One region of the Pseudomonas sp. BIGb0164 genome, then DNA from elsewhere that is predicted to be linked to it. Evidence: predicted binding sites of a transcription regulator. Region 1 holds the regulator's gene; each other region holds the start of a gene.
What was found. Region 1 encodes FliA, which starts transcription of late flagellar genes. Its sites were predicted from a motif close to CTAAAGTTTNNNNNNNNNNNGCCGNTAA; they were not measured.
Positions count from the first base shown of each region.

Region 2: a site for FliA is predicted at 9,208-9,235, ahead of M2394_RS14230 (methyl-accepting chemotaxis protein). Genes of this name have one in related genera too.
Region 3: a site for FliA is predicted at 8,245-8,272, ahead of M2394_RS00865 (methyl-accepting chemotaxis protein). Genes of this name have one in related genera too.

Region 1 is NZ_JANUEA010000007.1:394,260-404,772, reverse strand. It holds gene fliR (flagellar biosynthetic protein FliR) at 1-109, shown strand, start outside; gene flhB (flagellar biosynthesis protein FlhB) at 113-1,249, shown strand; gene flhA (flagellar biosynthesis protein FlhA) at 1,571-3,685, shown strand; gene flhF (flagellar biosynthesis protein FlhF) at 3,698-5,014, shown strand; gene fleN (flagellar synthesis regulator FleN) at 5,121-5,954, shown strand; gene fliA (RNA polymerase sigma factor FliA) at 5,951-6,691, shown strand; gene M2394_RS20530 (chemotaxis response regulator CheY) at 6,859-7,233, shown strand; gene M2394_RS20525 (protein phosphatase CheZ) at 7,252-8,040, shown strand; gene M2394_RS20520 (chemotaxis protein CheA) at 8,052-10,274, shown strand; gene M2394_RS20515 (chemotaxis response regulator protein-glutamate methylesterase) at 10,323-10,513, shown strand, end outside.
Region 2 is NZ_JANUEA010000004.1:645,806-656,318, forward strand. It holds gene M2394_RS14200 (TauD/TfdA family dioxygenase) at 1-206, opposite strand, end outside; gene M2394_RS14205 (GntR family transcriptional regulator) at 574-1,272, shown strand; gene M2394_RS14210 (DUF3050 domain-containing protein) at 1,615-2,373, shown strand; gene M2394_RS14215 (diiron oxygenase) at 2,370-3,317, shown strand; gene M2394_RS14220 (amino acid adenylation domain-containing protein) at 3,314-6,691, shown strand; gene M2394_RS14225 (SRPBCC family protein) at 6,711-7,169, shown strand; gene M2394_RS14230 (methyl-accepting chemotaxis protein) at 7,215-9,095, opposite strand; gene M2394_RS14235 (sigma-70 family RNA polymerase sigma factor) at 9,375-9,890, shown strand; gene M2394_RS14240 (FecR domain-containing protein) at 9,887-10,513, shown strand, end outside.
Region 3 is NZ_JANUEA010000001.1:217,614-228,126, reverse strand. It holds gene M2394_RS00910 (dienelactone hydrolase) at 1-244, opposite strand, end outside; gene M2394_RS00905 (FMN-dependent NADH-azoreductase) at 474-1,085, opposite strand; gene M2394_RS00900 (MFS transporter) at 1,318-2,508, shown strand; gene M2394_RS00895 (AraC family transcriptional regulator) at 2,474-3,370, opposite strand; gene M2394_RS00890 (NAD-dependent succinate-semialdehyde dehydrogenase) at 3,559-4,932, shown strand; gene M2394_RS00885 (LysR substrate-binding domain-containing protein) at 4,996-5,904, shown strand; gene M2394_RS00880 (MmcQ/YjbR family DNA-binding protein) at 5,901-6,254, shown strand; gene M2394_RS00875 (DUF1294 domain-containing protein) at 6,919-7,302, opposite strand; gene M2394_RS00870 (undecaprenyl-diphosphate phosphatase) at 7,299-8,129, opposite strand; gene M2394_RS00865 (methyl-accepting chemotaxis protein) at 8,340-9,974, shown strand; gene pnuC (nicotinamide riboside transporter PnuC) at 10,140-10,513, shown strand, end outside.

The DNA.
Region 1 (10,513 bases):
GTTGGGCATGGGGATTTTCTGGATCGGCATGGCCGACATTCTCAATCAGTATCAACCGCTGGCGACCGACGCCTTGCAGTTCTTACGTGATCTGGCGCGGGCACGTTGAGCCATGGCCGAGAGCGAGAGTGGCCAGGACAAGACAGAAGACCCCACGGAGAAACGTAAAAAGGACTCCCGGGAAAAGGGCGAGATTGCCCGCTCCAAAGAGCTCAATACCCTGGCGGTGATGCTCGCCGGCGCCGGTGGCCTGCTGATCTACGGCGGTGGCCTGGCGCTGGACCTGATGGAGTTGATGAAGCTCAACTTCTCCCTGCCCCGCGAAGTGCTGCTGAGCCCCGGCGCCATGGGGCTGTACCTGTTGCACTCGGGGAAAATCGCGATTCTGGCGGTGCAACCGGTGCTGATTACGCTGCTGCTGGCGGCGCTGATCGGCCCGGTCTCCCTCGGCGGCTGGTTGTTTGCGCCCGGCAGCATGGCGCCCAAGTTCAGCCGCATGAACCCCGGGCCCGGGCTCAAGCGCATGTTCTCCAGCAAGGCGCTGGTGGAACTGCTCAAGGCCTTGGCCAAATTCATTCTGATCCTGTTTGTGGCGCTGACGGTGTTGTCGTCCGACATTGATGATTTGCTGCGCATCGCTCATGAACCGCTGGAGTCGGCGATCATTCACAGCGTGCAATTGGTGGGCTGGAGCTCGCTGTGGATGGCCTGCGGCCTGATCATCATTGCGGCGGTAGATGCGCCGATCCAGCTGTGGGAAAGCCACAAGAAGCTGCTGATGACCAAGCAGGAAGTGCGCGACGAACACAAGGATCAGGAAGGCCGCCCCGAGGTCAAGCAGCGTATTCGCCAGCTGCAGCGCGAAATGTCCCAGCGCAAGATGATGGCCGCGGTGCCCGACGCCGACGTGGTCATCACCAACCCGACCCACTACGCCGTGGCGCTCAAGTACGACCCGGAGAAGGGCGGCGCGCCGATGCTGCTGGCCAAGGGCAGTGACTTCACCGCGCTGAAGATCCGTGAAATTGCAGTGGCCAACGACATCCTGTTGCTGGAATCGCCCGAGCTGGCGCGGTCGATCTTCTACTCCACCGACCTCGATCAGGAAATCCCCGCCGGGCTGTACCTGGCCGTGGCGCAGGTATTGGCCTACGTCTATCAGATCCGCCAGTACCGCGCGGGCAAGGGCAAGCGCCCGGACCCGCTCAAAGACCTGCCTATCCCCCCAGAACTGCGCCGCGATTCCTGACAACCCGCTCACTACAAATTTACCGTTCGTCGGCGATTGCGGTTGACCTGTCAAAGTTGACAGGGGTTGTTGGCATGGCTTCGCGGTTTGATAGTGCTGCACGTTATCAAGCGGCAGTCGGGAGCACTGTGATGGCGACGGGTAGCGTCCCAAAGGGCTGCAAGCCGCGAATGTTTGTAGACGCTGAGTGACAAACGGTCTGGACTCGTACCTACCAAGCAAAAGTTGGAAGGCTTCTTGCAATACTGCCTGCAAGTCGCTTTTCGGCGTCAAAAGTTTGCTTCAAGGAAACGAGGAATACCGGTGGTGGATCGCTCTCAAATGCTCGGCACGGCCCGCAGCACCCTGACTGACCTTTCGCGAGGCAATCTGGGTGTGCCGTTGTTGTTGCTGGTGATGCTGGCAATGATGATGTTGCCGATGCCGCCGTTCCTCCTGGACGTGTTTTTCACCTTCAACATTGCGTTGTCGGTGGTGGTGCTGCTCGTCTGCGTCTACGCCTTGCGCCCTCTGGACTTTGCGGTCTTCCCGACCATCCTGCTGGTAGCGACCCTGCTGCGCCTGGCGTTGAACGTGGCGTCCACCCGGGTGGTCATGCTGCACGGCCAGGACGGCCACGCCGCCGCCGGTAAGGTGATCCAGGCCTTCGGTGAGGTGGTGATCGGCGGCAACTACGTGGTCGGTATCGTGGTGTTCGCGATCCTCATGATCATCAACTTCGTGGTGGTCACCAAGGGTGCCGGGCGGATCTCCGAGGTGAGCGCGCGGTTTACCCTCGACGCCATGCCCGGCAAACAGATGGCCATCGACGCCGACCTCAACGCCGGCCTGATCGATCAGAACCAAGCCAAGGCCCGCCGCCTGGAAGTGGCCCAAGAGGCCGAGTTCTACGGTTCGATGGACGGTGCCAGCAAATTCGTACGCGGGGACGCCATTGCCGGCCTGTTGATTCTGTTCATCAACCTGATCGGCGGTATGGCGGTCGGCATCTTCCAGCACGGCATGACCTTCGGCGATGCGGGCAAGGTGTACGCCTTGCTGACCATCGGTGACGGTTTAGTGGCGCAATTGCCATCACTGTTGTTATCCACAGCAGCGGCGATCATGGTGACCCGTGCTTCGGGCTCCGAAGACATGGGCAAGCAGATCAGCCGCCAGATGTTCGCCTCCCCCAAGGCGTTGGCCGTGGCGGCCGGCATCATGGCGATCATGGGCATCGTGCCGGGCATGCCCCACGTGTCGTTTCTCAGCATGGCGGCCATGGCCGCTGGTGGTGCTTACCTGTTCTGGCGCAAGCAAAACCAGGTCAAGGTGCTGGCCCAGCAGGAAATCGCCCGTCAGCAGGATTTGCTGCCTTCCCCGGCCCGCGCCCAGGAAACCAAAGAGTTGGGCTGGGATGACGTGACCCCGATCGACATGATCGGCCTGGAAGTGGGCTACCGCCTGATTCCGCTGGTGGACCGCAATCAGGGCGGCCAACTGCTTGCGCGGATCAAGGGCGTGCGCAAGAAGCTGTCGCAAGACCTGGGCTTTTTGATGCCCACCGTGCACATCCGCGACAACCTCGACCTGGCCCCCAGCGCCTACCGCTTGACCCTGATGGGGGTGATCCTCGCCGAAGCGGAGATCTACCCGGACCGCGAGTTGGCGATCAACCCCGGCCAGGTGTTCGGTTCGCTCAACGGCATCACCGCCAAAGATCCGGCTTTTGGCCTTGACGCGGTGTGGATCGAAGTCAGCCAGCGCAGCCAGGCCCAGTCCCTCGGTTATACCGTGGTAGACGCCAGCACGGTGGTCGCGACCCACCTCAACCAGATCCTCTACAAGCACTCCCACGAACTGATCGGCCACGAAGAAGTCCAGCAATTGATGGGGTTGCTGGGCAAAGCCTCGCCAAAACTCGCCGAAGAGCTGGTGCCGGGTGTGCTGTCGCTGTCGCAATTGCTCAAGGTGCTGCAGGCGCTGCTGGCCGAACAGGTGCCGGTGCGCGATATCCGCAGCATTGCCGAGGCCATCGCCAACAATGCCGCCAAGAGTCAAGATACTGCCGCCCTGGTGGCCGCAGTGCGCGTCGGATTGTCGCGTGCAATCGTGCAAAGCATTGTAGGGATTGACTCCGAGCTGCCTGTGATCACCTTGGAACCAAGGTTGGAACAAATATTGCTCAATAGTATTCAGAAGGCAGGACAAGGCCAGGAAGAGGGCGTTCTGCTGGAGCCAAGCATGGCTGAGAAGCTGCAGCGTTCGTTGATCGAAGCCGCGCAGCGCCAGGAGATGGCAGGCCAGCCGATCATTCTGCTGGTGGCCGGCCCCGTCCGCGCGATGTTGTCGCGATTTGGGCGCCTGGCAGTACCGAATTTGCACGTTTTGGCTTATCAGGAAATTCCTGACAACAAGCAAGTGACTATCGTCGCGACAGTAGGGCCCAACGGCTGAGGGTAGTGGGTTATGCAAGTGAAGCGTTTTTTCGCCGCCGATATGCGTCAGGCCATGAAACTGGTTCGTGATGAGCTGGGCGCCGACGCCGCGATTATCGGAAACCGCCGCATCGCCGGTGGTGTCGAGCTGACGGCTGCCCTGGATTACACCCCCCAGGCGCTGGCGCCGCGCGTGCCGAACATGGAACTCGAAGACGAGCTGCGCAAGACCGCCTCGCGCATTGTCTCGGCCCAGGCCGAGCTGAGCATGCGTGGCGACAGCGATGCCACCACCAACCGCCAGCTGTTCGCCGGCCTGCCGCTGACCGCTGCCGAGCCGCTGGTAGAGCCGACCTTCAAAGAGCCACCGCGTCCTGCTGCGCCAGCCCCGGCGCCGGCAGTCGACCCGCGTGTGTTTGACTCGATGCGTTTTGAACTCAATGGCCTGCGTGAGCTGCTGGAAGTCCAGCTGGGCTCCCTGGCCTGGACCCAGTTGCAAGGCAGCAAGCCGCAACAGGCCAACCTGTGGCGCCGCCTGCAACGTATCGGCTTGTCCGGCCCGTTGTCCCGCGACCTGCTGGCCCTGACCGCCGAAGTCGAAGAACCTCGCCAGGCCTGGCGCATGTTGCTGGCCCACCTGGCGCGCATGATCGTCACCCCGGAAATCGAGCCCCTGGAAGAGGGCGGTGTGATCGCCATGGTCGGCCCTGCCGGCATGGGCAAGACCACCACCCTGGCCAAACTGGCCGCGCGTTACGTGCTCAAGTACGGCGCGCAGAACATCGCGCTGGTGAGCATGGACAGCTACCGTATTGGTGCCCAGGAGCAGCTCAAGACCCTGGGGCGTATCCTCAATGTGTCGGTGACCCACGTCGACCCGGGCCAGTCCCTGGCCAACGCCCTCGACCCACTGCTGCGCAAGCGCGTGGTATTGATCGATACCGCTGGCCTGCAAGCCAGCGACCCGGCGTTGCGCATGCAGCTGGAAAGCCTGGCCGGGCGTGGCATCAAGTCGAAGAATTACCTGGTGCTTGCAACCACTAGCCAGAAACAGGTTCTTACCGCTGCGTATCATAGCTACAAGCGCTGCGGCCTGGCCGGTTGCATCCTGACTAAACTCGATGAAACGGCGAGTCTGGGCGAGGTGTTGAGCCTGGCCATCAGCCACGAATTGCCGGTTGCCTACCTGACCGACGGGCCGCGGATCCCGGATGATCTGCATCTGCCGCGCCGTCATCAGCTGGTCAGCCGTGCAGTCAGCGTGCAAATGCAAGAAGAGCCTAGCGAGGAAGCGATGGCCGATATGTTCGCTGACCTTTACCACAACCCGGCAAAACGGGTCGGTTGAGGGCAGCATGAACACCGTGAAATGTATCTACATCGATGGTCTGCAAGCGATTCACGCGGCCAAGCCATGTAGCCTGCGTCTAAGCAAGACAAGGTAAAGAAATAAAATGGGCAGCATGCATCCCGTACAGGTGATCGCGGTGACCGGCGGCAAAGGTGGCGTCGGGAAAACTAACGTGTCAGTGAATTTGTCCCTGGCCCTGGCAGAGCTTGGCCGTCGCGTCATGCTGCTGGATGCTGACCTGGGGTTGGCGAACGTCGACGTTCTGCTGGGGCTGACACCCAAACACACCCTCGCCGATGTGATCGAAGGCCGTTGTGAGCTGCGCGATGTGCTGCTCCAGGGCCCCGGTGGCATTCGGATCGTGCCGGCGGCCTCGGGCACCCAGAGCATGGTGCACCTGAGCCCGGCGCAGCATGCCGGCCTGATCCAGGCCTTCAGCGATATCGGCGACAACCTCGACGTGCTGGTGATCGACACCGCCGCCGGGATCGGCGAGTCCGTGGTCAGCTTCGTGCGCGCAGCGCAAGAAGTGCTGCTGGTGGTCTGCGACGAACCCACCTCGATCACCGACGCCTACGCCCTGATCAAACTGCTTAACCGTGACTACGGCATGAACCGCTTCCGCGTGCTGGCCAACATGGCCCAAAGCCCGCAGGAAGGGCGAAACCTGTTCGCCAAGTTGACCAAGGTCACGGATCGCTTCCTCGATGTCGCCTTACAATACGTCGGCGCAGTTCCTTATGACGAGTGTGTGCGCAAGGCCGTGCAAAAGCAGCGTGCGGTCTATGAAGCGTTCCCTCGTTCGAAGTGCGCACTGGCGTTCAAGGCCATTGCCCAGAAGGTCGATACCTGGCCGTTGCCCGCCAACCCACGGGGGCATCTGGAGTTTTTCGTCGAGCGATTGGTGCATCAGACGAGCGCAGGACCCGTGCTATGACAGCGACTGGCTACAACGCGTACAAGAAGTCTGCCCGTGACAGCCAGGGCGAGTTGATCGAGCGCTACGCGCCGTTGGTCAAGCGTATCGCCTATCACCTGCTGGCACGCCTGCCGGCCAGCGTCCAGGTCGAAGACCTGATCCAGGCCGGCATGATCGGCCTGCTCGAAGTGTCGACCAAATACGACGCGAGCAAGGGTGCAAGTTTCGAGACGTATGCGGGTATCCGTATTCGTGGCGCAATGCTCGATGAAGTGCGCAAAGGCGATTGGGCACCGCGTTCGGTGCACCGCAATACGCGCATGGTCAGTGATGCAATTCGCGCAATTGAAGCAAAAACCGGTCGTGACGCTAAAGATCATGAAGTTGCGGCCGAACTCCAATTGAGTCTCGATGATTACTACGGGATTTTGAACGATACCTTGGGCAGCCGCCTGTTCAGTTTCGACGACCTGTTGCAGGACGGCGAACACGAAGGGCTGCACGAGGACGGCGCGAGTGCACATCTGGAGCCGTCGCGTGACCTGGAAGATGAACGCTTCCAGGGTGCGTTGGCGGACGCGATCGCCAATTTGCCGGAGCGTGAGCGACTGGTGTTGGCGCTGTACTACGACGAAGAGCTGAACCTCAAGGAAATCGGTGAGGTCCTGGGGGTCAGCGAATCGCGTGTCAGCCAGCTGCACAGCCAGTGCGCAGCCCGCTTGCGGGGGCGATTGGGAGAGTGGCGCGCGCGCTGACAGGCAGTGTGGGGACACTGCAGACGCTACCGTGAAAGCCAACGCTTTCGCGGGTTCGTACCGTGGTGCCCTGGGCAGTCCTTTTTGTGTAACGCCTGTTGATTGAAATGGCGCGTCCAGGTGCTGGGCGCGTTTAAGACTGCTTGGAGGTCGAATTGGACAAGAACATGAAAATCCTCATCGTTGATGACTTCTCAACGATGCGGCGGATCATAAAAAACCTGTTGCGTGACCTTGGGTTCACAAACACGGTCGAGGCGGATGACGGCATTACAGCGATTCCGATCCTCAACAGCGGGAGCATCGACTTTCTGGTAACCGACTGGAACATGCCGGGCATGACCGGTATCGATTTGCTGCGCCACGTGCGTGCTGATGAAAAACTGCGCAGCCTGCCTGTGCTGATGGTGACCGCCGAAGCCAAGCGTGAGCAGATCATCGAAGCCGCCCAAGCCGGGGTGAACGGTTACGTGGTCAAGCCATTCACTGCGCTGGCCTTGAAAGAGAAGATCGAGAAAATCTTCGAACGCATCGGTCATTGATGCTGCCACGGGGGAGCTATGGAGCATAAAGAAACGTCACAGGGAGACTTCGAGTCGACCCTGAAAAAGCATGCTCACCAGTTGGTCGACAGCCTTGAAAAAGGCCAGTTCGGCGACGCGGTGCAGTTAATCCATGAGCTCAACCAGACCCGTGACCGCGGCCTGTACCAGGAAGTGGGCAAGCTCACGCGCGAGCTGCACAGTGCGATCGTCAATTTCCAGATTGACCCGCACATGCCCCAGGCCGAAGAGATTTCGCAAATCACCGATGCCACCGAACGCCTGTCCTACGTGGTCAGGCTGACCGAGGCGGCGGCCAACCGCACCATGGACCTGGTGGAGAACGCCACGCCCCTGGTCAATGGCATGGCCAATGAAGCCCAGGCCCTCAGCGTTGACTGGGGCCGCTTCATGCGTCGGGAAGTGGGCGCGGAGGAGTTTCGTGAATTGGCGCGTCGGGTCGACGGCTTTCTGTCGCGCAGCGAGCAGGAAAACCGCACGGTTTCCAGCAACCTCAACGACATTCTGCTGGCCCAGGATTACCAGGACCTCACCGGCCAGGTGATCAAGCGTGTGACCCAATTGGTCACCGAAGTGGAAAGCAACTTGCTCAAATTGGTGCTTATGGCAGGCCAGGTTGACCGCTTTGCCGGTATCGAACATGACCGCGCAGCGATCCTCTCGGAAAAAGATCCACAAAAACATCTCGCCAAGGGTGAAGGTCCGCAGATTCATGCCGATAAACGTGAAGACGTTGTATCGGGTCAAGATGATGTTGATGACCTGTTATCCAGTTTAGGCTTCTAAGGAGCACCCACATGAGCTTCGGCGCCGATGAAGAAATCCTTCAGGATTTCCTTGTAGAGGCCGGCGAAATTTTAGAGCAGTTGTCCGAGCAACTGGTCGAGCTGGAAAGCCGACCGGATGATGCGAACCTGCTCAATGCAATTTTTCGCGGTTTTCACACTGTAAAAGGGGGCGCCGGCTTCCTCCAGCTCCATGAGCTGGTGGAGTGCTGCCACATCGCCGAGAACGTGTTCGACATCCTGCGCAAGGGTGAGCGTCACGTTGACTCGGAATTGATGGACGTGATTCTCGAAGCACTGGATGCGGTCAACGGCATGTTCAGCGAAGTGCGCGACCGTGCACCGATCACTGCCGCCACCCCGGAACTGCTGGCAGCCCTGGCGCGCCTGGCAGAGCCTGCCGACACCTCGGCCGCACCCGTTGCGGCTGCGGCGCCCGAGCCTGTGGTGGAAGCCGAGCCGGATGTGACGGACAGCGAGTTCGAACAGCTGCTCAACTCCCTCAGTGCCGTCAAGGCCGAGGCTGAGGCCCCGGCTGCTCCGGCGGCTGAAGTCGCGGCACCGACCAGCGAAGACATCACCGACGCCGAGTTCGAGTCACTGCTCGACCAGTTGCACGGCAAAGGCCAGTTCGCCGCCGACGCCGTGGCGCCTGCCGCCGCGCCTGAAGCGCCGGCTGCGTCAGCCAACACCGACATTACCGACGACGAATTCGAAGCGTTGCTCGACCAACTGCACGGCAAGGGCACCTTTGTGGCCGACGCCTTGCCGGAAGTCGCCGCAACCGCCGCCGCGCCGGCCGCCAGTGCCGCGCCGGCCGCCAGTGCCGCGCCGGCCGACGACGGGCTGATTTCCGATCACGAATTCGAGTCTCTGCTCGACGAGTTGCACGGCAAAGGCAAGTTCTCCGAAGTGGCCCCGGCCGCTGCGGTGGCGACGGCTGCACCGGTGGCCGCCAAAGCCGCCGCGCCCGCCGCCAAGCCAGCCCCGGCCCCTGCAGCCGCTGCTGCACCAGCGCCTGCACGGGCGGCCGCCGCACCGGTGGCCGACAAGCCTGTCAGTGAAGCCGAAACCACCGTGCGGGTTGATACCGCGCGCCTGGACGACATCATGAACATGGTCGGCGAGCTGGTGCTGGTGCGTAACCGCCTGGTGCGTCTGGGCCTGAGCAGTGGCGATGAAGCCATGCAAAAGGCCGTGTCGAACCTTGATGTGGTCACCGCCGACCTGCAGACCGCCGTGATGAAGACGCGCATGCAGCCGATCAAGAAAGTCTTCGGCCGCTTCCCGCGTCTGGTTCGCGACCTGGCGCGCCAGCTCAAGAAAGAAATCAACCTGGAACTGGTGGGTGAAGAAACCGACCTCGACAAAAACCTGGTCGAGGCCCTGGCCGACCCGCTGGTCCACTTGGTGCGCAACGCTGTCGACCATGGCGTGGAAACCCCGGAAGAGCGCGAAGCCGCAGGCAAGTCGCGCAACGGCAAGGTGGTCCTGGCCGCCGAGCAGGAAGGCGACCACATCCTGCTGTCGATTACCGACGACGGCAAGGGCATGGACCCGACCATTTTGCGCAATATCGCGGTCAAGCGTGGCGTGATGGACAAGGACGCCGCCGACCGCCTGACCGACACCGAGTGCTACAACCTGATCTTCGCCCCGGGCTTCTCGACCAAGACCGAGATCTCCGACGTGTCCGGCCGTGGCGTGGGCATGGACGTGGTGAAGACCAAGATCAGCCAGCTCAATGGCTCGATCAACATTTACTCGACCAAGGGCCAGGGCTCGAAGATCGTGATCAAGGTGCCGTTGACCTTGGCGATCATGCCGACCCTGATGGTGATGCTGGGCAACCAGGCGTTCGCCTTCCCGCTGGTCAACGTCAACGAGATCTTCCACCTCGACCTGTCGCGCACCAACGTGGTGGACGGCCAGGAAGTGGTAATCGTGCGCGACAAGGCGTTGCCACTGTTCTACCTCAAGCGCTGGCTGGTGGCATCGGCCAAGCATGAAGAGCAGCGCGAAGGCCATGTGGTGATTCTCTCCGTGGGCACCCAGCGTATCGGCTTTGTGGTCGATCAACTGGTGGGCCAGGAAGAAGTGGTCATCAAGCCTTTGGGCAAAATGCTGCAGGGAACCCCGGGCATGTCGGGTGCGACCATCACCGGTGACGGCCGGATCGCGCTGATTCTCGATGTTCCGAGCATGCTCAAGCGTTACGCCGCTCGGCGTATTTGATTCTGGTGGGGCAGGGCGGTATTGCCCGCCCCGCCTAACGGAGTGTTTATGGCAGTCAAGGTCCTGGTGGTGGACGATTCGGGTTTCTTCCGCCGCCGCGTCTCGGAAATTCTTTCCGCCGATCCAACGATCCAGGTGGTCGGCACGGCCACCAACGGCAAAGAGGCGATTGATCAAGCCATTGCGTTGAAGCCGGACGTGATCACCATGGACTACGAGATGCCGATGATGGATGGCAT
Region 2 (10,513 bases), on a different contig from region 1:
TGTTGTTCGGGAGTGATGCGCTGGTCACGAAAAACCACGACGTGATGGTCCAGGTGCGCACGGTGGATGCGGGCGAAATCCTGGTCGTTGACCGGTCGGGACAAATCCAGGCCGATGACCTCGGCGCCGACACTGCCGGCCAGTGGACGGATCTCGAACAATTGGGCGGATGGGGTCGCTGTTGGAACAGTAGAGGCGGCGGACATGAGTTCACTCCCGATCAGACAGGAGGGTGACTTTATAGATATAAGAACAGCAATTTAAATACCGTTAATGAATATCTATAGATGGGGAATGTAGGGGGCACAGCGTGCACCGCTCGGCCGTGGGGGAATAAACGGATGGGGCGAAACGTTTAATCCTTAGCACGCAAAATGGGCGTTGGACGCGCAATATCAAGCCGGTTTGACCTGAGTGCGTAAGACGCCATCAAGGCTTGATGTGGGCGTGCGGAGTGGCGTGTTGAGCCGCTTACAAGCCGAAACCGTGCCTGTTTGACAAGCTTATGGGCAGTCTCTAGTGTGCTTTGGATCCAATTAGCCACACCCTTTTGAAAAGGAGGATAGCGTAACCGTGACGCAGAAGCCGAACCCTTTGAACAGCATCAAGATCAGTGGGCCTATTCCCGCGCACCTTGCGCGCGGCGTGATTGAAGAAACCCTGCGCAATGCCATCCTCGATGGCCGTTTGCCCTGTGGCACGGCCATGCGCCAACAGGAGCTGGCCAGCCTGTTCGGAGTCAGCCGCATGCCCGTGCGGGAAGCCTTGCGCCAGCTTGAAGCCCAGTCGTTGCTGCACGTGGTGACTCACAAGGGTGCCGTGGTTGCGCCATTGATCGAAGACAATTCGGCGGAAACCTACGCCCTGCGCATGCTGCTGGAATCGGAGGCGTTGCGCCTGTCGATCCCACTGTTGACGGCCGACGATATTGCCAAGGCAGACGCCTGCATCACCGCCCTGGAACAAGAAAAGGACTACACCGAAATCGGTCGCCTGAACCGGCTGTTTCATATGGCCTTGTACGGCAAGGCGCCGAACCAGCGACTGCTCAAACTGGTGGAGCACGGTTTGAACGAAGAGGAGCGTTTCCTGCGCTTCAACCTGGAAGCCATGGGGCTGGGCGAGACGTCCCAGGAAGACCATCGCGAATTGCTGAACCTTGTGGCCCAGAAGAAAACCGAGGAAAGCATCCTGACGCTACGCAATCACTTGATGCGAGGCATGGAAGTGATCACGACCTACCTCAAGGGCCTGGAAGCTGTCAGCAAGTAAGTCACGGTGGGGTTCTTTCGTGCAGAAAGAGCCCCGAGAGAAATAGCCTCCCAAACAACTATTCCTATTAAAACAACTGATATTAATGGTCCCGCTCGCCTTCAAGAAATGTCCCACCTTTAGTTACGCCCCCAACTTACAACTCAAATTATTTAGAAAAACTTCTAATAAATTCGTATACCCAGAGCCGTAACTAACCGGCTTATCATCTTTTATTACCAGACCCCACACATCTACCACCTTTGCACCACAGCGTGTGCAAGGCCTGGACCTATCTACTATTCGGCTATAAAAGCCAGACGCTGCTCTCACAGCGAACGCAACAACTTATAGGCATCAACCATGTATCAATCATTACTGGAACAGAAAAAACTTCATCTGTGCAACCACCCGCTGTTTATTGAAATAACCTCACACAGAAAGTTACAGCGTTTCATGGAAAACCATGTATTCGCAGTCTGGGATTTCATGACACTCGCCAAACGCCTGCAACGAGACCTGACATGCGTTCGATTACCCTGGCTTCCCCCTTCCGATCCACAGTCTGCTCGCCTGATCAATGAAATCGTATTGGCCGAGGAGTCCGACACACATCCAACCGGCGGCTATTGCAGCCATTTCGAGTTGTACCTGGAGGCAATGGCCGAGGTGGGTGCCGACACATCGAGCATCCATCGCTTCCTCGCATTGCAACGCCAAGGCGTGAACGCCCGCGCCGCCCTGCCCATGATCGATGTGCTTCCCGAGCTTGCCCGCTTTGTCGACAGCACACTGCACCTTGCCCTGAATGCACCGACCCATTGTGTGGCAGCGGTCTTTCTTCACGGGCGCGAGTGTGTCATTCCAGGGATGTTTGAACGCCTCCTGCAACAGGATGTGCTTATGCCTGGCCAGGCACCCGCCTTGCGCAACTACCTTGAGCGTCATATCGAACTGGACGCCCAGGAACATGGGCCCGCCGCAGAACAGTTGCTGGAACGCCTGGTGACTGCCGATCCGAACCACCGGCGCGAAGCCGATGAAAGGGCACTCGCCGCCGTAGAAAGCCGCATTACGCTCTGGGACGCCTTACGTACCTCGCTGCATGAGGTACACCCATGAACACCTGCGACTACCGCTCCATCGCCGATGACTGGGAGCATCGCGCAACCATTCGCACACGCCCCCGCCGCCTGCTGGAAGACGATGACAAACTGATCTACCCGCTGTGCCGACAGCCCTTGGTGCTCAGCGCGACGTTTCTTGAACATTGCCCACAGTGGCGCGACTTTGCGCTGGTGCAGAGCTTCTATAAGTTCATCAATGACGTGGTGATTTTCGAAACCGAGATCGTCGACAAGACCGCCCGCCGTATTGCGAAGAACCGTTTCCCACAGCCCCTCCCCCTTGCCTGCCGATACGACGCGATGACCGTCGTTGTCGACGAGGACTACCACGCGCTGGTCGCGCTGGACTTCTTGCAGCAGACCGTGGCGTTGACCGGCATTGCTCCTATCGACATGCCCGAACAGATCGAGCTGAGCCACGCCTTGCCAGCAGCCCAGGCGCAGGTGCCGGCACATCTGCGCGATGCCATGGAACTGGTGGGCGTGGCGATTGCCGAGAACACCGTGACTCATGACGTGGCGGCGTTTTCCAAGGACAGCAGTATCAAGGCATCCGTACGCGGCTTGATGGCCGATCACCTGTTTGATGAAGGGCGCCACGCGCTGTTCTGGACACGCCTGGTGCGCCTCTATTGGCAAACCGCGAGCGCGGATGACCGTGACAGCATCGCCCAAGCTCTGCCTGTCTTCCTGGCACATTACCTGACCAATAACCTGCAAAAGCACTTCAACCTGCAGCTGATCGAACACTTCGATGTCAGCGCTGACGTTCGTACTGCTCTAAGGGCCGAAGTGGCGGCCATGGATTTTCCCATCGGCCGCCACCACCCGTTGCTTGCCAACATCATGGGGTTCCTGCATCACAGCGGCCTGCTGCAGACTGCGAGCGTGGCCCGGGCGCTGAACGACTATCTGCCGGTTACCGGGAGGCCAGCATGAGGCGCTTGACCATCGCGTTTGCCGGCATCAGCAAAGCCCTGGCGGCGCTGAGGCTGGAGCTGGAGCAGTATGGGCATGTGGCAGGCGACGAGGCGGTCGACCTGTTGATAGAGGACGGCAGCCAGCCGGTACCCGCCCACCGTTACGAAGCCCCGCGAATCAGCCTGCGCCTGGGCGTGGGCCCCGTGGCCGAGTGCGGGTTGCCTGCCCTGCAACTGCGCAGCTACGACAATGCCCGGCACCTGCTGGCTACATTGGACCTGGCTGCACACCCCAGCGGTAATGGCCAGTGCCTGCGCCAGCAAGCAATCGCCGTGTTAACGGAGTGGGTGGCCTTGCAGGTCAGCGGCTTCTCACGGGACCCGGAGCATTTTCGGGAGGGCGCAACGGCCAATGATTGGCCCGAGAAGGGATTGCAGGCGTTGGATGCGCTGGCATTTGTGCATCATTTGAATCGCACGACCGATGAGACCTTGCTGCAGCAGGCCGAGGTCCCGTTGATCGAACAGTTGCAGGCCAGCCTACAGGCGTTTGCGTCGCGAACAGCCCTGAACCTCTCAGGCCGCGAGGTGACGTATCGCCAATTGCAGGCTCGTGCCCTGGTGATCCAACGCCAACTGTACCCGTTGCTCAAGACGTCAGAGACGGTGCCGGTGGTCGGGGTGTGCCTGGAGAAGTCAGTGGACCTGTACGCCAGCATGCTTGCCGTACTAGGCTGCGGCGCCGTCTACCTGCCACTGGCACCGGACCATCCCACGCGACGCCAACGGCTGATGCTGGAAAACGCAGGGGCGAGCGTCTTGCTGCACGGGGAGGCGCATCCGCTGCGCCATGAGTTCACATCGTTGAATGTCAGTGCGCACGCCCCGTTGAACACACAGGCCATAACGCCGCTGATGCGCAAGCGCCCCGCTGCCGCCCTGCCGTGCATGGTGCTCTACACATCGGGAACGACTGGCCAGCCCAAGGGCGTCTTGCTGAGCCAAGGTAATCTTGCGCATTTCTCGACGTGGTTTCGTCGCCGCATGGCCGTCGACGAAAACAGCCGAGTCCTGCAATTTTCGCCGTTGAGTTTTGACTCCTCGCTGATCGATATCTTCCCCAGCTTGATCGCCGGCGCAACATTGGTCGTCCCGACTGCAGAGCAACGCCGCGACCCGCAACAACTGCTGGCGCTGATCCGCCAGCAGCGCATCACCCACGGTTTCCTGCCACCGGCGTTGCTCAGCATCCTGCCCCTGAAGCAACCGCTGGGCCTGACACACCTGTTCACCGGTGGCGAGGCCTGTGAGCCCTGCGTGATCGATCGATTGGCGCAACAATGCCACTTGCACAACCTTTATGGCCCCACCGAAACCACCGTACTGGTCACCCATCGCACGCTGCGCCCTGGCGACGGTAATCGCAGCCTCGGTCGTCCCATCGCCAACTGCCAGGTACTGATACTCGATGACGACCTGCAGCCGGTCGGTGAGCACGTCATGGGCGAGTTGTACATCGTCGGCCCTGGCGTAAGCCTTGGCTATGTGGGCAGGCCTCAACAGGCACACGGCCCCTTCCTGGAACTGGACATTCCCGGAGGGCAAACCCTGCGAGCCTATCGCAGCGGCGATTTGGCAAAGTGGACAGCAGACGGCATCGAACTGGGCGGACGCCGCGACCAGCAGGTGAAAATACGTGGCTTTCGAGTGACCCCCCAGGAGATCGAACAGTGTGTGCGCAACAGCCGTCTGTTTCGCCAAGTGACCGTGGTGATTGATGATGATCAGCGGATCCGGGGATTTGCCAGCCAACCCGAAACGGGGGCCACTGTCGCCTGCCTGGCCGAGTACGCACAGCAATGGCTGCCAGATTACATGCGCCCTCAGATCTGGACGGAGTTGCCGCGCATGCCATGCTCCGACAACGGTAAGGTCGATCGCCAGGCTTTGCTTGCATGGCCGGTCACACGCATTGCATGTGCCGCTGCCGACACGGCACGAACGCCCCTGCAAACGCACCTGGCCGACCTATGGAGCGAATTGCTGGAACGGCCCTCCGACGGGTTGCCCATCGACGTGAGCTTCTTCAACCTTGGCGGCCACTCCTTGCTGCTGTCGACCTTGTTGCTGCGGATTCGCGATCAGTTTGGGCGCAGTTTTTCCCTGAGTCACTTTATTGAAAGCCCAACGATTCGCACGCTTGCGGTGCTGATGGAAGACGGCGTGATGCCCGACAGGGTGACCGACCAGGCGTCATATGATGCTCAGCGGGAATGGGACTTCAAAACGCTGCCCGGCGATCACGTCGGTAACCCGCGCAAAGTCATCGTCACAGGGGCCAACAGTTTTGTCGGTGTGCATATCGTGCAGGCGCTTCTGGCGGGCGGCGCCACACACGTTGCGTGCCTGGTACGTGAATCACCCGAGCGTGCGGCGGATACCCGCTTTGCCGACGCCCTGCGCGAATATCAACTGGAACACCTGGACCTGAGCCGAGTGCAGGTATACGCAGCCGATATCAGCCGGCCCCGCTTAGGCCTGACCTGCGAGCGCTACAACGACCTGGCGCGCAATTACGGGGTACTCGTGCACAACGCCGCACACGTCAACCATGTGATGGACTACGCGTCTCTGGCCCCGGACAACGTCGTGCCGATAGCCGAGTGCGTGCGGCTGTGCGAAACCCACTGCAAGAAAGTCTTCAATTTTATCTCGACGCTGTCGGCCTCCAGCAGCCGCGATGCACAGGGGCATGTCCTGGAAGCCCCCGCCGCGACGACACCACCGGTGTTCATCAAGAACGGCTACAACCTTTCCAAATGGGTGGCCGAGCGACAGTTGGGGCGCGCGATCGAACAAGGCGCGTGGGTGAATATCCACCGCCCCGGCAATATCAGTTTCAACACGCGCAACGGTGTCTGCCAACCCCACCGGAACCGCCTGATGCTGATGCTCAAAGGTTCGCTGCAACTGGGCCTGGTGCCTGAGCTGGACCTGAACTTCGACCTGATGCCGGTAGACTTCTTCGCCCGTTTCATTGCATTGCACTGCGGTGAATTTCACTCTGCCGCACATGTGTTCAACCTGCATAACCCACAGCCCTTGAGCTGGGCAGAGTACCTGGACGCGTTCAACCGCGCGGGCTGCCTGTTTGAGCGGGTAGACGTTGCGCACTGGCAACAGGCACTGCGTACGGTGGGCCAGGACAACGCGCTGTTCGGCGTGCTCGGGTTCTATCTCGATACCCTGGGGGACGACATCGGTGACACCTCGATGATTCTGCATGACAACGCGCGGCGAGGTGTTCAACGGATGGGTGAACAGTACCCGGCAAAAGACCCTCTCTTGCTGAGCAAAGGGTGCAACTACCTCAAGACCATCGGCTTTTTGTAAACCGCGTCAGGAAAACCTCATGAAACCGCTGCAACCCGATACATTGATTCGCAACCCACAGGCCAGACCGGTAGTGGCCGCTGCCGTTGTCACCAGCAGTGCTGCCCGCGTGTGGGATGTGGTGGGCCAGTTCGCCCGCTTCGATAGGTTCATTCCTGCCCTGGCCCGTATCGAAATGACCGGCACTGGAGTAGGAGCTTTACGCACGAAGTTCTTCAAGGACGGCCATTGCGTCGTGGAGCAACTCAACAGCCGTGATGAGCAGGCCATGCACATGACCTGGACCACCCTCTACAACACGCTAGGGATCGCCAGGCTGTGGGCGGCGATGAGCGTGGAGGCCCATGGCACAGAGTGTTCGAAAGTGGTGTGGACGATTATTGCCGAGCCCGTCGAAACGGCACACGCAGGTTTTGAAGCGTTTGTTCAGGCATTCGCCGACAGCGCCTTGGAGAATGTGCGCCGGCTATTCAGTTGAACAGCAGGAGCGAGGTGGCTCGCTCCTGCCCGTCCAATCAACGCGTCAGATCTTGAAGCTGTCGACCAGTTGCTTCAAGCGGCTGGCCTGTTGCGACAGCGCATCGCAGTCTTTCAGGGTTTCGTTGAGGTTGGCCACGCCCTGCTGGTTCAGCAGGTTGATCTGGTTGATGTCGACGTTGAGGGTCTCCACCACTGCGGTCTGCTCCTCGGTCGCGGCAGCCACCGACTGGTTCATGCCGTCGATCTCGACGATCCGCTGCGTCACGCTGACCAGGCGCGCACCGGCCTGGTTGGCCACTTCAACACTTTCCTCGCTGGAAGACTGGCTGGCGTTCATGGTGGTCACCGCTTCACGCGAGCCCACTTGCAGCGAGGTGATCATTTTGTGGATCTCCTCGGCTGACTCCTGGGTACGGTGAGCCAAGTTGCGCACTTCATCGGCCACCACGGCAAAACCACGCCCGGCTTCACCGGCGCGAGCCGCTTCGATCGCTGCGTTCAGGGCCAGCAGGTTGGTCTGCTGGGAAATACCTTTGATCACATCGAGGATGTGGCCGATGTTATCGGTGCTGGCATTGAGGGTTTCGATCTGAGTACAGGACAGGCTGATCTTCTGTGACAGCTCCGACATCGCCAGGATGGTTTGCTCAACGACCTTGCGTCCATCGTCGGCCTGCTCGCTGGCCCCGCTGGCGTGCTGGGAAGCATCGGCAGCGTTGCGGGCGATCTCTTGGGTGGCAGCACCCAGTTCGTTGATCGCTGCAGCCACGCTGTTGGTACGTGCACTCTGCTCGTCGGAGCCGATGATCGAGGCGTTGGACGACGCCATGACACGCTGGGACAGATCGTGCACCTGACGGGTTGCCGAGGACACTTCGGAGATGGAGGCGTGAATACGCTCGACGAATTGGTTGAATGCACTGCCGACTTCGCCGAACTCGTCCTTGCTGGTGACATCCAGGCGGCGGGTCAGGTCGCCTTCGCCTTGGGCAATGTCCTGCATGGCCACGCCCATTGTGGTCAACGGGCGTAGCAACACTTGAATCAACAGGCTCAAGAGCACGGCAATCACCACCACCGCGATCAACATGGCGACCAATGCAGAAGTACGGAATTTGCCCAGCGGAGCGTAGGCCTTGTCTTTATCGATCGACAGACCGATGTACCAATCTGCCCCCGGCAAACCGCTGATAGGGGTGAACGACAGGATGCGATCCTGGCCGTTGAGCACGACTTCCTGGTTGACCTTCTCGATTCGAAGGGGGGTGCCCGGGTAGATGTCCTTGAGATTTTTCATCACCTGGTCCTGATCCGGACTGACGATGACCTGGCCGTCTGCGCTGACCAGGAACGCGTGGCCGATACCACCGAAGTCGACCGAGTTGATGATCTTCACCAAGGTCTGCAGGCTCAAGTCACCGCCGACCACACCCAGCAGTTCGCCGTTCTTTTTCACCGGCATGGCGATGGTGACGATCTGGCCACCCACTGCGGCCATGTAAGGCGGAGTGAGCATGGTTTTATCCGCTGCCACCGCTTGTTTATACCAAGGGCGCTGACGAGGGTCGTAACCGTCGGGCATCTTGGCGTCAGGACGCTGTGTGAACACGCCGTTGGTTTGGCCGACGTAGGTGAACTGGAAGTTCGAAGTGAACGCAGGTTGATCGACCAACCCTGGGAGGTCGGCACCGCTGCCTTGGTGGGCGACGTTCTGCGCCAGGCTTTCGAGCACCAGGATGCGGCCACTGAGCCAGTTCTGGACGCTACTGGCGGTGAGTTCGCCGGATTGCTGGATGGACGACTCCAGGTTTTGCTTGATGGTGCTGCGCTGCAGGTAGTCGTTGTAGAGCGTGAATAACGCGAAGGCCAGAACCACGACGCCTGACGCGGCCAACAGAATTTTATGACTGAACTTGAGATTCATTTCATCGACTTCTTTTGCCAAAGGGGGTGAGCGTGCCGAGTGGAACATTCCATGTAACGGGATAGGCGGACTCTCGGGCCGCTCTATTTCGGTGCACGCATGGCTCATCAGGCTTTCGGCCAAGCTCCGGCAAATCTTAGAAATTTGTGAGAAGCATCCTCTTTTGACGTGGGAAACCGACCAGCGGTACAGCCGCACGCCTCAGCGATTGCAAAATCTTTCAGTCTTCCCGACAATGCGACTAATTATCATTTGTGACGCTTGGCCAGGCCTGTGTGAATGCCATCTTCTGACTACATCCCGTGTGAAAGTGTTGTGCATACGCTCTACAGCACCCATCACCATTGGCTCAACACATGGTTGCGCAGTCGCCTGGGTAATGCCGCCGATGCCGCAGACCTGGCGCAGGACACCTTTGTGCGGCTGCTGCAGAAAACCGAACGCTTCGAACTGAAGGCACCTCGCGCTTTTCTGCGCACCATTGCTCGGGGTTTGGTGATTGATCACTGGCGTCGTGAAGAAATAGAACGTGCTTATCTCGACGCTATTGCGCATCTGCCGGAGGCATTAGCGCCAAGCGCTGAAGCCCGTGTGTTGGTGCTGGAATTGCTGGAGGAGGTCGCCCGGCTTATGGAAGGCTTGAAGCCCAAAGTGCGTAAGGCTTTTCTGCTGGCTCAGTGCGATGGGCTGGCGTACAAGCAGATTGCGCAGCAGATGGGCATCTCGTTGCGGTCAGTGGAGCGGTATGTCGCGCAAGGGCTCTATCACTGCTACGTCCTGCGGTATGGAACATGAATGCTTCCCGGCACGGCCCCGACTCCCAGGTCGTCAAACAAGCCATCAGTTGGGCGCTGCGTCTGCGTCACAATCGGGCCAATGTGCGTCTGCATGCGCAATGTGAACACTGGCGCGAAGCCCATGTTGATCACGAGTTGGCCTGGCAGCGGGTACAGGCGCTTCAGCAGGAATTGAACAGCCGGCTGACGGCGATCCCTGGGGCACACGCGGCGTTGGAGAGCAGCGCACAGGGGCTCGATCGCAGGCAGGCGCTGAAGGTGTTGTCTGGCATCGTATTGGTGGGCTCGGCAGGCTGGATCAGCAGGGATCTGATGGGCTGGCAGCGCTGGACGGCCGACCTCGCCACCGCCACGGGTGAGCGGCGCAACATTCAATTACCAGATGGCACTCGTCTGCAGCTCAATACCGACAGCGCAGTGGACCTGAGCTTCGATCCTCAGCAACGCCTGATCACGTTGCTGCGCGGGGAGATCCTGGTCAATTGCGGCGCCGTGTCGCCAACGCCCCTGCTGGTGAAGACCCGCCATGGCCTGTTCGAAGGCATCGATGGGCGCTTTACCGTACGCCAAGAGCGCGATTGCACACGGTTGAGTGTGGTCAGCGGCAACGTGGCCATTCAC
Region 3 (10,513 bases), on a different contig from region 1:
AGCGCCCGATGGCGACCTTGGAGTCTTCAGTAGCCGCGACGTGGTAAGGGCCCAGTTGGGTGGAATGTTGATCGTCGGTGGACGGATAGAACGCGATGGCCTTCATCGGCTGCAAATCCAGCGGATCAAGGAACGTCATGCGGTGGAAGCCCACACTCCAATGCGGGTGCGGCGCTGGGGCGGCGTGCACTGAAATCAGGCCACCGAGCAAGGAAAGTACCAAAACAGCACAAAGACGCATCATGAGGATGTCCACCTTTGCTGCATTAAAACCGGCATGTCTGTTTGAAAAGTCCATGGTTCAAGGTGCTCGTACCGGGTGGTAAACCCATGACTGCATAACCTGGGCCAAAGTAGAGACAGCGGGTAAACGAAAAAACTCCGTACTCCGGTCGTGTTCAGGTGACCAGAATACAGAGTTTAGGCGCCCGGCTTCAGATTGAAACCGAGCAAAGGCGAAATTTACACAAGCCTTACGCGGCGGCGAACAATTGTTCGCTGATAAGTACGTTGGCGTCGCTCAGGGCTTTGCTGCGCACTTCATCACCGTAGGCCAGGCCTTGGGCGCGGACGAATTCGATGTCGGTGATGCCCAGGAAACCAAACACCAGCTTCAAGTACTCTTCATGGCCGACGTTGCTCGGCTGGCCAGCGTGCAGGCCACCGGCGGTGGACACGATGATCAGCTTTTTGCCACCGCACAGGCCTTCAGGGCCGGCTTCGGTGTAGCGGAAGGTCTGACCCGCCACCGCGATGCGGTCGATCCAGGCCTTGAGTTGCGAAGGCACCGAGAAGTTGTACATCGGCGCACCGATCACCACGGCGTCGGCGGCGATGAATTCGGCCAGGGACGAAGCGCTCAGTTCAGCCTCGTGCTTTTGCACGGCATCGCGCAGTTCGGCGGCAGTGCCCAGGGCGCCCAGGGTCAGACCGGAAAAGTGGCTGATACCTTCGTTTGCCAGGTCACGGTAAGTCACGCTCACACCTGGCTCTGTGGCTTGCCAGGCCTTGACCACGCCTGCGCTGAGCTGGCGGGACGCCGAGTTGTCGCCGAGGATGCTGGAATCGATGTGCAACAGTTTCATGCGGGATCTCCAAGTGAGGATCGCCACTGGGCGATCAATTGAGGTTGATCCTACACATGAACCCAATAAACGATTAGACCACTCAAACGCGACTGTTTGTCCTGCCAGCAGGACAATCCGATTTCAGCCCTGATCCAATCCCACCGGTTTCTTGCCCAATCCTCTGCGGCGCTGGATTTCACTCGCGCCACGCGGCATTCTCGCCGCACATTTGCCAGCCACCGGGCCTGCCATGCACGCGAACTCCCCCGTCCTGACCAAGGGCCTGACCCTGCTGCTCGCCATCTGCTGCGGGTTTTCGGTTGCGACCATCTACTACAACCAGGCGATGCTGCCGCTGATAGCCACCAGCTTCGACGTCACCACCGCCCATGTCGGCCAGATCGCGATGCTCACCCAGCTCGGCTACGCCAGCGGCCTGCTGCTGTTTGTGCCGCTGGGCGACCGCATCAGCCGGCGCACGCTGATCCTGGCCGTACTGTGCCTGAACTTCATCAGCCTGCTGGCCTCGGCCTCGGCGCCCTCGTTTACCTGGCTGCTGGTGGCGAGCGGGCTGTTGGGCCTGTCGGGCATCAGCGCCCAGGTGATCATCCCCGCCGCGTCCGACCTCAGCGAGCCGGCGCAAAAAGGCGCGGTCCTCGGCTTGATGGTCAGCGGGCTGTCCGCCGGAGGTCTGCTGGCGCGGACCGTCAGCGGCGTGGTCAGTGGCTGGCTGGGCTGGCGCGGCATGTTTGCCCTGGCGGCAGCCTTGGACGTGCTGCTGTTTATCGCAATCCTGACGCGCATGCCGGTGTCCATCTCCACCAGCAAACTGGCCTACGGCGCCTTGCTCAAATCGTTGTGGGGCCTGGCCCGGCAGCACCCTACCTTGCGCCTGTCGGCCCTCAAGGCGGGCCTGGTGTTTGGCGCATTGAACGTGTTCTGGGGCTCGATGGCGGCACTGCTGGCCTTGCCGCCCTATGGCTTCTCCAGTGCACAGGCGGGCTTGCTGGGGCTGTCGGCGATCGTCGGCATCCTCCTTGCCACCACCATCGGCCAACAGACCCGTCGCCACAGCCAGCTATTGGAATGGGTGGGCATCACCACCGTGCTGGTGGCCTTTGTACTGATCTACGCCTTCGGCCCCAGCGGCTGGTGGTGGCCGATCCTCATCGCGGCGACCTTCCTCGACCTGGGCAACCGCATCAACCAACTGGCCAACCAGACCCGCGTGCTGGCGCTGGAACCTTCGGCCACCAGTCGCCTGAACACCGTATTCATGGTGGTCTACTTCATCGGCGGCGCCCTGGGCTCCGCGGCCGGCGCCTTCGCGTCGCAGCACTACGGCTGGCAGGGCCAGGCGCTGACCGGCGCGGGGTTTGCCGGGCTGGCCCTGCTGATTACCCTGCTCAGTGGGACGACACGTAAATCGATGACGTCGTAGGCGCCGGCAGTGCGTAGGTGCGCTTCATCCACTGGATCTCGTCCAAGGGCGTTCGCCCGAAGAAGCGCTTGAACTCGCGACTGAACTGCGAGGCGCTTTCATAGCCGACCCTGGCACAGGCAGCGGCGGCCGTCATGTCGCTGCGCAGCATCAACAAACGCGCCTGGTGCAGGCGCGTGGACTTGAGGTACTGCATCGGCGACGTGTCGGTGACCGTGCGAAAGTGCGCGTGAAAGCTCGGCACACTCATCATCGCCTCAGCCGCCAGCGCTTCCACATCCAGGGGCTGGTGATAGCACGCATGGATCTTGCGGATCGCCCGCGCCACCTTACCGAACTGCCCCTGGCGATTGAGCGCAGCCCGCATCGAGCCGCCCTGCTCCCCCGTGAAAATCCGGTAGTAGATTTCGCGCATCAAGGTCGGCCCCAATATCTGCGCCTCCATGGGCACGCTCATCACCTCCAGAAAACGCAGCAATGACTCACTGAGTCGCTCATCCATGGGCGAGGAATACATACCCCGGGGCTTGGCCTGCGGGAGTTCGGGGAAGTCATCCAGCGCCAGCATCAACTCGGCCGCCAGGGTGAAGTCCAGCCGCAGGTACACCGCCAGCATCGGTTCCGCTTCACTGGCCTCGGTTTCCATGGTGAACGGCACCGGCACGGACACCACCAGGTAATGATGGGCGTCGTACAGGTAAATGTCGTCGCCCAAATAACCGCTCTTGCGCCCCTGGCACACGATCACGATGCCCGGGTCGTACAGCACCGGCACGCGGTGCAGCGGTCGGTTGGAGCGTAGGAAACGCACGTCATCCAATACGGTCAGGTTATAGCCTTCAACAGGCGCCAGGGCGCCCATCAGTTCGACAATTCGCTGTGTACGACCCACGGCGGCGGCTCCTCTGCAAAGCCACACAGTACTGCGCCAGAGGTGGCTGGCGCTACGCACTCATAGGAATAGGCAATCAGCACATTGGAATGGATATTCGCCCAGACCGCGCTTTTCCGTAGCCTGAAACAGCACTTTCAGCCCACGGAGATTCCCCCATGCTTATCGTCTACAACCCTGCAACCGGTGAAGAAATCGGCCGCGTGGCCAAGCACTCTGCGGCCGAGGTGAAGGCCGCCGTCGACCGCACCTGCGCCGCGTTCCCCGACTGGTCCGGCAAACTCGCCAAGGAGCGCAGCGACATCCTGCGCCGCTGGCACGACAGCGTGAAGGCCGACAAGGAAGCCTTCGCCGAACTGCTGTGCCGTGAAAACGGCAAATGCCTGAGCGAAGCCCGTGGCGAGATCGACTACGGCCTGGGTTTCATCGAGTGGTACGCCGAAGAAGCCAAGCGCGTCTACGGCGACACCATACCTACCCACGACCGCAACGCCCAGGTGATGGTCACCAAGGAAGCGGTCGGCCCGGTGGCGGCCATTACGCCCTGGAACTTCCCCTTCATGATGATCACCCGCAAGGTCGCCACGGCACTGGCGGCCGGATGCACCATGGTGATCAAGCCCGCCGAGGACACGCCGCTGACCGCGCTCAGGCTGCTGGAATACGCACGCAACGCCGGCATCGGCGAAGGCGTATTGGAAGTGGTGGTGGGCGACCCCAAGGAAATCGGCCCGATCCTCACCGGCGACCCGCGTATCCGCAAGATCACCTTCACCGGCTCCACCGCCGTGGGTAAGTTACTCGCCGCGCAATGCGCCGCCACCGTCAAGAAGATGACCCTGGAACTGGGCGGTAACGCACCCTTTATCGTGTTCGACGACGCCAACCTGGACGACGCCGTACAAGGTTTGGTGAGCGCCAAGCTGCGTAACTCTGGCCAGGTGTGCATCTCGCCCAACCGCATCTTTGTGCAGCAGGGCATCTTTGAAGCGTTCACCGAGCGCCTGAAGCAGGCGGTCGCCGCGATTGAAGTGGATCAGGGCCTGCGCGAAGGCTTTGTGGTCGGGCCACTGGTCAATCAGCTGGGTTTTGACAAGGTGGTGCGCCTGGTGGAAGACGCCAAGGCTGCCGGCGCCACCGTACTCATGGGCGGCAAGCCCCACGCCAAAGGTGGCCTGTTCTACGCGCCGACGATCATCACCGGCCTGGGGGATGACTCGCCGCTGGCCACCCAGGAGATCTTCGGCCCGGTGTTCGCCCTCTATTCTTTCAACGAGGAAGAAGAAGTGATCGAGCGTGCCAACAGCACCGAGTTCGGCCTGGTGGCCTACGCCTACACCTGCGCGCTGGGCCGTTCGTTGCGCCTGTCTCGCCGGCTTGAGGCGGGCATGGTGATTCTGAACTCGGGCTCCGTGGGCACCGCCTCGATTCCGTTCGGCGGCATCAAGCAGTCCGGTTATGGCCGCGAAGGCAGCTATTACGGGATCGAAGAGTACGTGCACGTGAAGTATGTGTTGATGGCCGGCATGTAGGGGCTGGATTTGCCCGTGCCACACGCGGATAGTTCGTCCCACTGACAGGACACTGGGTTGATCATGCAAGACCTCAACGACCTCTACTATTTCGCCAAAGTCGTGGAAGCCGGTGGCTTTGCCGCTGCCGGCCGCCTGCTGGGCATTCCCAAATCGCGGTTGTCGCGGCGCATTGCCGAACTGGAAGAACGCCTGGGCGCCCGCCTGCTGCAACGCACCACCCGTCAACTCACCCTCACGGCCGTCGGCGAACGCTACCTGCGCCACTGCCAGGCGATGTTGCTGGAAGCGGAAATGGCCGACGAGGCCGTGGCCAGCATGTCCAGCGAGCCCCGTGGACGGTTGCGGGTCAGTTGCCCGGTGGGTATGGCCCAGCACATGTTGCCGGAAATGGTCGCGGGTTTTCTCGCCGCCCACCCGCTGGTGCAACTGGAAATGACCCTGGTCAACCGCCGCGTCGACCTGGTCGCCGAAGGCATCGACGTGGCCCTGCGGGTTCGCGAGCTGGGCGATGAAGACCCGTTGCTGGTGACCAAGCGCCTGCGCCAGGCCCAAACCTTATTGGTCGCCAGCCCCGCGGTTCTAAAGGGACGGCAGATCAACACCCTGGAAGATCTCAAGCAACTGCCGGTGCTCGGCGCGCTGGAGGCCGACCGCCTGGTTCACCTGCGCCTGATCGACCCCCAAGGCAATGCCGAGGACCTGTCGATGGAGGCGCGCCTGGGCATCGACGACTTTATCGTGCGCAAGGCCTGCGCCCTCAAGGGCCTGGGGTTTACCGTGTTGCCGATGATGTACTGCGAAGAAGAATTGGCCAGCGGCGCGTTGGTACAACTGCTGCCCGAATGGTCGTCGCCGGGCGGCTGGCTACAGGCGGTGTACCCACATCGCCGTGGCGTGCTGCCGGCCATTCGCGCGTGGATCGATTACCTGGAAGAGGCCTTCAAGGGCTGTGGAGATCGCTTGTTATGAAAATGACCGAGACCCAAGTCGCGGCGTTCTGCCTGAGTTTGCCCGGTGCTCGGGAGGACTATAAATGGGGCGGTGTGCGGGTGTTTTCGATTGCTGGCAACAAGATGTTTGCCTTGCAGAACTTGCGGGGGGAGTCGTTGGCGTTCAAGGTGGACAAGGAGTTGTTTCTTGGGCATGTCGACCGGCCGGGGATTCATCCGGCGCCTTATTTGGCGCGGGCGCAGTGGGTGATTATGAATACGCCGTATCCGCTGGGGGCTGAGGAGTTGCGGGGGCTGTTGCAGCGGTCTCATCAACTGGTGGTGAGTAAGTTGCCCAAGCGGACGCAGGTGGGGTTGCGCCTGGAGTGAGGGGGGCTGACAGGCGATGGCTTTCCAACTGCCGCCCTGCGATCAAACATGTGGGAGCTGGCTTGCCTGCGATGGCGGTCTCACGGGGTACATATCCATTTCTTCGGTAACGGCGGCTTATGGTTCCGCTTTTACAGCGGCTCACTTTTGAAAAGCCCAAAAGTAAGCAAAAGGCTCTTGCCCCAACACTCGGCACCTCGCCTAGGCTCGGTGTGCCCGTAATCCGACAGTGATTTGGGGGGCCGCCGCCACGCGCCATCCATGGCGCGGGGCGGCTAAGCCGGCGTCCTGCCGGCTTACCCCCCAAATCCCTGTCAGATTCCGGCCAGCGTGTTTGACGGGGCGCCTAAGATCAAAATCAAGATCAAAAGCAAGAGCACAGCGGCCTGACAGCCGGCTTGAGTGGTGTGGAGCAAAGGCAAAGGCAAACGCGGTCCACTGTAGGAGCCGGCTTGCCGGCGATGCTCATCAACGATGACGCGAGCCCTCACTGTGGGAGCTGGCTTGCCTGCGATGGCATCAACCGGGTATGCCTGATTCACCGAGGTGCCTGCATCGCCGGCAAGCCAGCTCCTACAGGTATCTGCTTTAGATCCAACCACTCATCAAGAGCAGCTCGCTTCGCATCGTGGTTACGGTTGCGGTTGTGGTTGGGGGCTAGTGCCTAGAGGACTGACAGCAGCGTGCCGCCCAGGAACAGTTGGTCCAGCCAGAACACTTGGTGCAACAGCACGATCACCCAGAACAGCACTTGGTAAGACACTTTACGCGTCTTGTGCCGGAAGACTTGCTGGGCGAGCAGCGCGCCCGGCCAGCCGCCTGCCAGTTCGACGGCGTGCAGGATGTTTTCCGGGGTGCGGCGGCCTTCGGTCTGGGCCTTGCGCTTGTCGTTCCAGTACATCAGGAACGCCACCACGCTGACCACGCCGTAGGCCGCGAGCGGGATCAGCGTTTCGCCGCGATGCCAGAGCAAGGCTGAGCCCAGCAGCGGCGCGGCGCACAGCAGCACGAAGATCAGCGCCTTCAGGCGTGGGTGCTGGATGTTCATGGCTTGACCGCTGTCCAGTCGATCCAGCCGAACTGCCAGGTGGCCAGGATCACCAGGCCGAACGCGATGCGGTACCAGGCAAAGGCCGCGTAGCTGTGGCTGGCGATGAACTTGAGCAAGGCCTTGACGGCGATCATTGCGAAGATGAACGAGGTGACAAAACCAATGGCGAACACCGGCAGGTCATCGGGCTGGAACAGGTGGCGGTACTTGTAGCCCGAATACACGGCGGCACCGACCATGGTCGGCATGGCCAGGAAGAACGAGAACTCGGTGGCGGTCTTGCGCGACAGGCCGAACAGCAGGCCACCAATGATGGTCGCACCGGAACGCGAGGTGCCCGGGATCATGGCCAGGCACTGGGCAAAGCCCACCTTGACCGCGTCTTTCCAGGTGATGTCGTCCACGGTTTCGGCGTGTACCGCATGCTGGCGGCGCTCGGCCCACAGCATGATCACGCCGCCGACGACCAGCGCCGTTGCCACGGTGATCGGGTTGAACAGGTAGTGCTTGATCAGGTCGGCAAAAATCACCCCCAGTACCACCGCCGGCAGTACCGCGATGATCAGGTTGACCGTGAAGCGCTGGGCAGTGCGCTGGGTCGGCAAGCCGGTGACCACGTCGAAGATCTTGCGCCGGAACTCCCAGACTACGGCGAGGATCGCGCCCAGCTGGATGATGATATTGAACGCTTCGAAGCGTTCGCCGCCGAAGCCGATCAGGTCGGCGACGATGATCTGGTGGCCGGTGCTGGAGATCGGCAGGAACTCGGTCAGCCCTTCCACAACGCCCAGTATCAATGCCTGTATGGCGGTCCAAATGTCCATGTTTCTCCCAAAGGTGGTGCGTATTTCTAATGATTCAAAGAGGCGAGCGCTTCTTCAGGCGCGGCGTTGATAATCAACGCCGGCGTGCAAAAATTGCGTGAAAAATCAGGCGGTACTCAGGTTTTCCGATTGCAGGCCGAAAGCCTATCAGACAAGCCGGAAATGTCGATGCAGCACCCACAATTATAAAAAGCACGGAGTGACAGGACCATGAACAGTTTGCGCAGCATGTCGATCAGCCGTCGTCTCTGGCTGATCCTGATCGTCGCCGTGTTGATGCTGTTGACCCTGGGCCTGCTGATGCTCAAGCAGATCCACGGCGACCTCTACCAGGCCAAGCGCCAGCAGACCCAGCACGTGGTGCAGACGGCCAGCGGCGTCCTCGCCTATTACCAGAACCTCGAAAAGACGGGCGTGCTCACCCGCGAAGCCGCGCAGAAACAGGCGTTGAGCGCCGTGCGCGGCCTGCGCTACGACCACGACGACTACTTTTGGATCAACGACCTCACCCCCGTGATGATCATGCACGCCGCCAACCCCAAGCTGGACGGCCAGAACCTCTCGGCCATCCGCGACCCGGACGGGTTTGCGGTGTTCAACGAGTTCGTGATCCTGGCCAAGGCCAAGGGCGCCGGCATCGTCAACTACCGCTGGCCGAAGCCGGGCGCCGAAGCGCCGGTGGAGAAAACCTCGTACATCCAGCTGTTCGAACCCTGGGGCTGGATCATCGGCTCTGGCGTGTACGTGGACGACGTGCAGGCCGAGTTCAAGGGCCAGGTGTGGAAAGCCTCACTGATTGGCCTGGGCATTGCGCTGGTCATGGCCTTGCTGGTGACAGTGATCGCCCGCAGTATCGTCAACCCGTTGCAGGCGGCGGTGAATGCCATGGGCAATATCGCCAGCGGCGAAAGCGACCTGACCCGCAGCCTGGACACCCACGGCAATGATGAGGTGACCCAGCTGTCCCGGCACTTCAACAGCTTCACCGCCAAGCTGCGCCAGGTGGTGGGCCAATTGCAGGTGTGCGCCAACGCCCTCGGGCAGTCCTCTACCGAGCTGGGCACCAACGCCAGCCAGGCCCACGACCGCAGCCAGCAGCAGTCGCAGCAGATGGAACTGGTGGCCACCGCCATCAATGAAGTGACCTACGGCGTGCAGGACGTGGCGAAAAACGCCGAGCACGCCGCCAGCGAAATGCGTGACGCCCAGGCCCAGGCGCAGCAAGGCCAGGTGAACATCGACGGCAGCCTGCAGCAGATCGACCAGCTCTCGGGCACCATCAGCCAGGCCGTAGAGGTGATCCGCACCCTGTCCAGCGAAAGCACACAGATTGGCGGCGTACTCGAAGTGATCCGCTCCATCGCCGACCAGACCAACCTGCTGGCCCTCAACGCCGCCATCGAAGCGGCTCGCGCCGGCGAGCAAGGCCGGGGGTTTGCGGTGGTGGCCGATGAAGTACGCCTGTTGGCCCAGCGCACGCAAAAGTCCACCGCCGAGATCCAGGTGATGATCGAGCGCCTGCAGGGGCACTCGGAAGCGGCGGTCAAGGTGATCAGCGACAGCCACAGCGCGTCGCAACTGACCATCGAACAAGCCGGCCAGGCCGGGGCCAGCCTCAATGCCATCGGCCAGGCGCTGCGCAACCTCAACGGCCTGAATGCCTCGATCGCCAGCGCCACCTTGCAACAGGCCCACGTGGTCGAAGACATCAACCAGAACGTCACCCAGGCGGCGGGCCTGTCCCACAGCACCGCGTTGGCGGCAGAACAATCGAGCGTCGCCAGCGCGCACCTGCGCGGCCTCAGCGAACAACTCGATGGCCTGCTGCGCCAATTCAAAATCTAATCTGCAGTGAGCGGGCTTGCCCGCGCTGGGCTGCGTAGCGGCCCCAAAAAAATGGGAGCGCTACGCACTCCAGCGCGGGCAAGCCCGCTCACTACAAAGCCAATGCCTAAGCCTATCTTCTTTGGTTACAATCAGCGCCCTCTTCGTCTCCCCTAAGGAACCGCCATGTCCGGGCTTGAACTGTTCGCCGCCGCCCTGGGGGTGATCGCTGTCTGGCTGACGGTCAAACAGAACCCCTGGTGCTGGCCTATCGGCCTGGTGATGGTGCTGCTCTACACCTGGATATTCTTCGACGTAAAACTCTATTCCGACATGCTGCTGCAAGTGGTCTATGCCGCGCTGCAGGTTTACGGCTGGTGGCAGTGGACCCGCGCCGGCGAGGTCAAGCAGGGTCGCCAGGTGACCAGCCTCGGCTGGCCGGCGATCATGACCAGCCTGGCCGTGGGTGCGGCCGGCAGCCTGTTGTTGGGCGCGGCCATGGCCCACTGGACCGACGCCGCTCAGCCCTGGCTCGACGCCGCCCTCACCGGTTTCAGCCT